Regions from separate parts of the Spirosoma rhododendri genome, predicted to be linked through region 1. Evidence: riboswitches for the same ligand, from Rfam matches in the RefSeq annotation. Region 1 holds a riboswitch; each other region holds the start of a gene.
The links. A riboswitch is a leader RNA that binds a small molecule or an ion and turns the genes downstream of it on or off. The one in region 1 is predicted to bind cobalamin.
Positions count from the first base shown of each region.

Region 1 (2,265 bases):
CATGCACCATCCCAACCCAGAACGACCGGCTGAACGTCGTGGCCGGTGGATTGTGCGGATGGGCGCGTTCGTGGGTCTGTACGTAATTGCGCCGGATCGCGACGACGCCCAGCCAGATCATCAGCGGCCCAACCGCCAGTTCAACCTGCTCGGCGATGTTGAGAGACAGGGCCGATTTGAGTAACAGAATGAAGCAGGCAAACAGAATGAGCGTGAACGAATGCCCCAGCGCCCAATGCGACGACCGCCAGATGACCCGCCATAGATGCCGACGGCCTGATTTTTCTTTCTCCGACGCCAGTACCGACACGGCAGCCATGTGATCGGGTTCGAAGGAGTGCTGAACCCCCAGCAGTAACGAATCGAGGAGTAACGGATTGACCATGTGCGCAACGGATTGGGGCTGACCGTTGGGAAGTGCGCACGAAAAAAGCCCGGACGCTGCCGCATCGGCGCATCCGTTGACTTTCCTGCCGCTTTTGGTCCCGAAAGCAACCCGGTTATGATGTTCGCGGCAGGTCTTCTGGCTCGTTCAGCACCGACGCCTTCCCATTCCGTCCGGAACAGTGGCGTATTGTCAATGCCTGATTTGTGAACTATACAGCAGCGGGAACTGCTCCGATTAACTCCGCATCGGCGGGGCGACGGATTCCCTTTTAAGCCCTCCGCAACGGAAGGGCACCAGCTAACAGCTGCAAAAGTAGGGGCTTTTCGCGTTACCTTTGGTATCGATTAACGTTTCGACGTCATTTCTTCCAACCGAAACAGGTGCCACCCTATAGGTGGTGAAAAGGGAATCGGGATAAGCCCGAACTGTCGCGCAACTGTACGAACGCATCAAGTCGCTGCTCACAAGCGTCCACTAACCCGTCGATTCGGGAAGGACGGCAGCGATGGTTCAAGTCAGGAGACCTGCCTGTTTCGAGACGACAACGCTTCCGCGGTTTGAAGCTAGGTCGGGTTTGGTGCGTGCTGACTTACCGGTATGGTATCAGCAAGAACGGCAGTATAGGCCTGCCTACCAACCCCCTCTTCTCCATACTGCCAGCGCACAGAAATACCGGTTCGGCCGTTGGTCTGCTCACGACTCAACCCACGTTACGCATGGCTGAACGCTTTTCTCAGTTCCTTGTCGCGGCACCGTCCAGCGGTTCCGGCAAGACGACCCTCACGCTGGGGCTGTTGCGGGCGCTGGCAAACCGGGGATTGCAGGTGCAGCCGTTCAAGTGCGGCCCCGACTACATCGACACGCAGCACCACAGCACGGCGGCCGGTCGACCCAACGGAGTGCCGCCCAACGGACTGCCGCCCAGCATCAATCTCGATTTATTCATGGCGTCGCCGGAGCACGTACGGGCTTCGTATGGGCGATACGTGCAGGAGACTGACGTCGCGATTACGGAGGGGGTGATGGGGTTATTCGACGGGTCGGATCGGATGCAGGGCAGTAGCGCGGCCGTGGCGGAGTTACTGGACATACCCGTCGTGCTGGTTGTCAACGCGAAGGCGATGGCGTATTCGGTGGCCCCGCTGCTCTACGGATTCAAGAATTTTTACGCGGGTATCCGGTTGGTCGGGGCTATTTTCAACAACGTTGGGTCTGAATCGCACTACCGGTTTCTGGCCGACGCCTGCGCCGATGTGGGTGTAGAACCGCTGGGCTATTTGCCCAACAACCCGCGCTTTGCCATTCCCTCGCGGCATCTGGGGCTGCACCTGTCGTCCGAAACGGATTACGAACAGATCATTCAGGCCATCGCCGACGAACTACCCAAAACCGTCGACCTCGACCGGCTGCTGACCGTCACGCAGACCGCTGCACCGGTGGTGGCACCAGCAACTACGTCGGTATCGGAACGGCAGACGCGCCGAATCAGCGTAGCACGGGACGAAGCCTTTCTGTTCACGTACAAACAAAACCTCGACCGGCTGGCGGAGTTCGGCACCGTCACGTTTTTCAGCCCTCTGCACGATTCGGTTTTACCCGACACGGATTTTCTGTACCTGCCCGGCGGTTACCCCGAATTGCACGCGCAGCAACTGAGCGCGAACGAATCCATGCGTACCAGTATCCACGACTACTGCCTGTCGGGTGGACTAGCTTACGCCGAATGTGGTGGGTTGATGTACCTAAGTCAATCCATTCAAGTCCAGTCCCGCCTGACCCGGTCTGGAACAGCCTGGCCGATGGCGGGGGTGTTGGACGTAACGACCTCGATGCAAGCCGCCAAACTGACGCTGGGCTACCGAACCGTCAACTGGAAC
Region 1 covers NZ_CP051677.1:3,707,280-3,709,544, reverse strand. Annotated here, with positions in the region: gene HH216_RS15440 (hypothetical protein) at 1-385, opposite strand, end outside; cobalamin riboswitch at 497-702, opposite strand; cobalamin riboswitch at 750-934, shown strand; gene HH216_RS15435 (cobyrinate a,c-diamide synthase) at 1,105-2,265, shown strand, end outside.

Region 2 (2,265 bases), 1.2 Mb from region 1:
GCATTGGCGGGGTCGTTGAACAGCGTCGTGAGCGTGGCCAGTTCGTCCAGTTTTTGCCGGGCGAAGGCCAGCCATTGCTTGATTTCGGGCGTCAGGCCCTGCTCGGCCGTTTCGTTAGCCAAATCGCAGGGAACGTGCAGCAGCGAACACGATGGTGCCAGCATAACCCGCTCACTACCAATAGCATTGACAACCCGCTGGATCGTCTGTCGCGACTTTTCCAGATCATTGATCCAGATATTCCGCCCGTTGATGACGCCTATTGAAAGCTGCGTCGACTTGCTGGCAAAATCAGTTTGGAGGATGTCGTCCAGTTGGCTTGGGCAGCGGACCAGATCGAGGTGCAGCGCGTCGACGGGCAGTTGCAGGGCCAGGTTCAGGTTGTCGCCGTAGCAGTCGAAATACGACGCCAGCAGGATGTTCAGGTCGGGGAATTGTCCGCGTAGCCGGGCGTAGGTTTTGGCGAACACCGCGCGTTGGGCATCGGTCAGGTCGAGCGACAGACCCGGTTCATCCAGTTGAATCCAAGTGGCACCCTGCGTTTGAAGGCGACTCAGTATCTGTTCGTAGACGGGCAGCAGCCGGTCGATCAGGTCCAGCCGGTCAAAGTCGACGTCTTTCTCTTTGCCCAGCAACAGATACGTCACGGGGCCAATCAGCACCGGTTTCGGCACCACGCCAAGCGTCTGCCGGGCTTCATCGAACTGGGTGAAGATGCGTTCCGACAGCAACGTAAACGACTGGTCTTTCGAGAATTCCGGAACGATGTAGTGGTAGTTTGTGTCGAACCACTTGGTCATCTCCATCGCTTTCAGGTCGAGGCCGTTCTGCTGATAACCCCGCGCCATGGCGAAGTACAGCGTCAGGTGGTCATCGTCCGGTTCGGCACTGTCGAGCAGCGGCTGGAAACGGGGTGGAATGGCCCCTACCGTCAGCGACAGGTCGAGCACCTGATCGTAGAACGAGAAGTCGTTGCAGGGAACGAGCGCGATGCCCGCCTGCTGTTGGGTCAGCCAGTTATCGGTGCGGATTTGCCGCCCGACGTCCTCTAGCTGCTGACACGTGATTTTGTTGGCCCAGAACTGTTCGCAGGCCCGTTTGAGTTCGCGGTGGCTACCAATTCGTGGATAGCCGAGATTGTGTGCGATCATAAAAATGGTTTGAAAAATGGTTGATCGCGTTCGATGCCGAACTCCATACGCCTACCCAACTCCAAACTCTATCGATACGACACACCACACCCGGCCCCGGTGATGGAGCGGAAAAATGAAACGGGAAAAAGTGGTCAATACGTGATAGAACCCAGGGCCGTGTGGGCGTAATCAGCAAGGCTAAGGGCAAGTCTCCTGGCTTGTGACGGTATTTGCCGTCCTTCTCATCCCCTGGTAACGGGGACAATGGACATCGAGGGCAAACCCTTTTCTGATGGTCACTGACAGTAGCAACGTCTGCTCGTGAATTTCACACGATTCCTTTTTAATCTCCTGAACCTCTCAGGAAAACCAATAGCCTGTTTGACGGAAAACAAAGAACGTTGGGGCAAAGCTAGTCGCATTGGCCGGACAATCACAACGATGACGCACCCGGCCCACCGTAAGCAGACTGGCCGCGCAGGTCATAGCCCGGTGTTGCCGCCTGACCCTCAAACGCTTATCCGACCAGATTTTTTCTGGCAAAACCGTCGGTCGACGAGATTTGCTGCCCCACTCGCTGATGACCGGACTAGGCAGGCCACTGCGTATCGATACCCTGCGAACGAATCAGTTGCTGAAAGTCGGCCAACAGGTTTTGCTTTTCGCGCACGGCACGGGGTGGCACCTTTCTATCGATGGCAAACGAAATCAACGCCCCAACCGCTTCGCCGATGCTCCACTCGACGGGGTGCAGTCGGTAACAGCCGTTGGTGATGTGTGTCGTACCGATATTTTTACAGGCGGGCAGCAGATTTTCCATTCGTTGCGGCAGTAAAGCCCCCAACGGTATCTGAAACGGCAACGACCCAAAGTCGATGTAGTTGTTGCCGCTGGTACTGGGGTGCAGGTCGATATGGTAGTAGCCGATACCAACACTGTCGGCGAAGGGCGCGGCTTTATTCCCGGTTTTCTGCCCCGTAATCAGCGCCCGGTTATCGGCTCCAACGTATTCTTCCAATACGCGGAAGACGGGTTTGATGCGCCGGGCTTCCCGGATGTACGGGTATTTGGCCAGCCCATCGGTGGTACCCATCACGTCGGGGCGGAGTCGAAGGCCGGGCCAGCCTTGCCC
Region 2 covers NZ_CP051677.1:4,948,363-4,950,627, forward strand. Annotated here, with positions in the region: gene metE (5-methyltetrahydropteroyltriglutamate--homocysteine S-methyltransferase) at 1-1,151, opposite strand, end outside; cobalamin riboswitch at 1,320-1,522, opposite strand; gene HH216_RS20590 (FAD-dependent oxidoreductase) at 1,723-2,265, opposite strand, start outside.
Region 2: it holds a riboswitch for cobalamin, as region 1 does, so the genes downstream of both, metE (5-methyltetrahydropteroyltriglutamate--homocysteine S-methyltransferase) here and HH216_RS15435 (cobyrinate a,c-diamide synthase) in region 1, are expected to answer to the same signal.

Region 3 (2,265 bases), 2.4 Mb from region 1:
CACAGCCGGAACTCGCGTTCGACGCGACCAATAAACCGGTCGGTTTCGGTATGATCGGGTCGGGTAAAGTCGCTTTTGGCGTAATCGAGCACGTCGCGGATCCAGCCCAGCCGCACGGTTGTGGCCCCGGCTGCGTAGGTCGTCAGCAACCGCGCCGACTGCGTACGGGTTCGCTCCCGCGCAATGGCATCCTGCGGGCTCAGGATCAGATCATTATCCGTCAACCAGGCATTGACCGACAGTTGCTGACCGTTGCGGTGCCGCACGTACACATCCTGCACCAGCCCCCGTTGCGCCGTCGTGGCCTGATCGACGAAGTAGTTACGAAATTCGCGGTACGGGTAGTCGTTGTTCAGCTGACTCCGGTACAGGTACGTCCGGCCCGACACCTGCCAGTTTGCCCCCGGCGCACTGCTGTAGCGAAGCCCCAACTGCGTCTGATTATTACGGAACGACGCCAGTTGCTGCCCCACCGTCACGCCCAGCCGCGTTTGCCAGTCGGCCTGACTTCCCAGCAGAATGCTACCGCCCACGGCATCGGAGCCGATGGCACTGGCCCCTGAGCCATATTGCACAGCCAGTTTATCGAAACCCGCGACGGGCACGGTTGAGAAATCGGTTTGGCCGAGGTTCGGCTGGTTAATATTGATGCCGTTCCAGAGAACCGCCGTGTGGTTGGCCGACGTACCGCGAAAGGATACCGTAGCCAGCTGACCGGGGCCGTAGCTCTTAAACGCCAGGGGTGTATTGTACGTCAGCAGGTCGGTGATGGTGCTGAACCGAAACTGAAGCAGTGTGGTCGAATCGATGCGCTGAATTTTTTGCCCCGCCAGAAACCGTTCAGGCGCGATAGCCCGCACCGTCACCGCCGACAGCGCCACGGCGGAGTCGGGTACGGTTGTGGTGGTTTGGGCGAGCGCGCCAACAGGCCAGCTAGCCATCAGCGAAAGCCCAACAGCCCCCCAAAACCATCCGTGGGTTTTCACAATCTGATTCAGTTCTCGTGCGTGTTTGCGTCAGCACGCGACCGGGCCGTTTCCTCCGAACGATTCGGCAGCGGATGGTCATCGGCAGGTCTCCTGGCTCGTCGTCCCGGTCCGGGCCTTCCCGCCCGTAGGCAGTGGCCATGCAGATTGAACCGGGTTTGTACAGACTTACAGTTGCGGGGACAGCGTCGGTTTTCCACCAACTTCCCTTTTAAGCCATGAACGCCACTACGGAGCGGCATCAGGCACCGATAACTCGCGACAAAGGTACGGGAATCACCTAAAAAAACAGCCCCGATTGCTCGGGGCTGAATTATTGAACAGGTGGAATAGTAACGGAAAGACTACCTCGTTACTTGGTCAGTCATGGGTAAATACCCACTACCTGCCAGATGGTCAAACGTATGTAGCCCCCTCACTCCGTCCTATGTTTATTGATTGAGCGGTGCAAACGGGTTCGCGAACGGTAACCTCATCACGAAAGAGGGCCACTTAGAAGCCTTCTGCCTTGATTTCTTTCTCCGTAACGGCACCGTATTTTTTCACCTTATCCCGAATCGCATCGGCCTTTCCGATCAGCACGAATTGCAGGTTCTTGTCAGGAAAATACTGGTCGATGATCTGCCGCGTTTTGGCTACCGTCAGCCCGTCGACGTTCTTCTGAAAATTGTTGATAAACGACTCATCGTACCCCAGGCTAAACATATCCGTCAGCAGGTTGGCCAACTCGCTCGCTGACTCATAGCGAGGTGGAAAATCGGCTTTGACGTAGTTTTTGGCCGATGTCAGCGTCTTCTCGTCGATACCGGTGCGGTGCAGGCTGTCGAGCACATGAACGGCCAAGTCAATCGCGGGGATCGTGCTACTATTCTTCGTGAATGTCGATACGACAAACGTACCGCTGTTCCGATACGTCGCAAATCGACTGTTGGCCCCGTAGGTCAGGCCGGAGTTCACGCGCAGCGCATCGTTGAGCCACGACGTAAATCGCCCACCCAGAATCGTATTGACAACCGTGACGGGAATAAAATCGGGATTACTCTGCTTGATACCCTTACCACCGATGATAAACGTCGTTTCGCGGGCGTCGTCTTTGTTGACCAGCAGCACACGAGGACCGCTGAACGCCAACGCCGGTTCGTCCAGCCGGGGCGTAGTGGAAGCCGCCGTTTTCCAGTTGCTGAACAGATCGGTCATGCGCTTTTTCATCGCGGCCGTGTTGAAGTCGCCGACGATGGCGATAGCCGCCCGGTCGGTGGTATAATTTTTCTGATAAAAC
Region 3 covers NZ_CP051677.1:309,300-311,564, forward strand. Annotated here, with positions in the region: gene HH216_RS01245 (TonB-dependent receptor plug domain-containing protein) at 1-941, opposite strand, end outside; cobalamin riboswitch at 1,053-1,254, opposite strand; gene HH216_RS01250 (M16 family metallopeptidase) at 1,479-2,265, opposite strand, start outside.
Region 3: it holds a riboswitch for cobalamin, as region 1 does, so the genes downstream of both, HH216_RS01245 (TonB-dependent receptor plug domain-containing protein) here and HH216_RS15435 (cobyrinate a,c-diamide synthase) in region 1, are expected to answer to the same signal.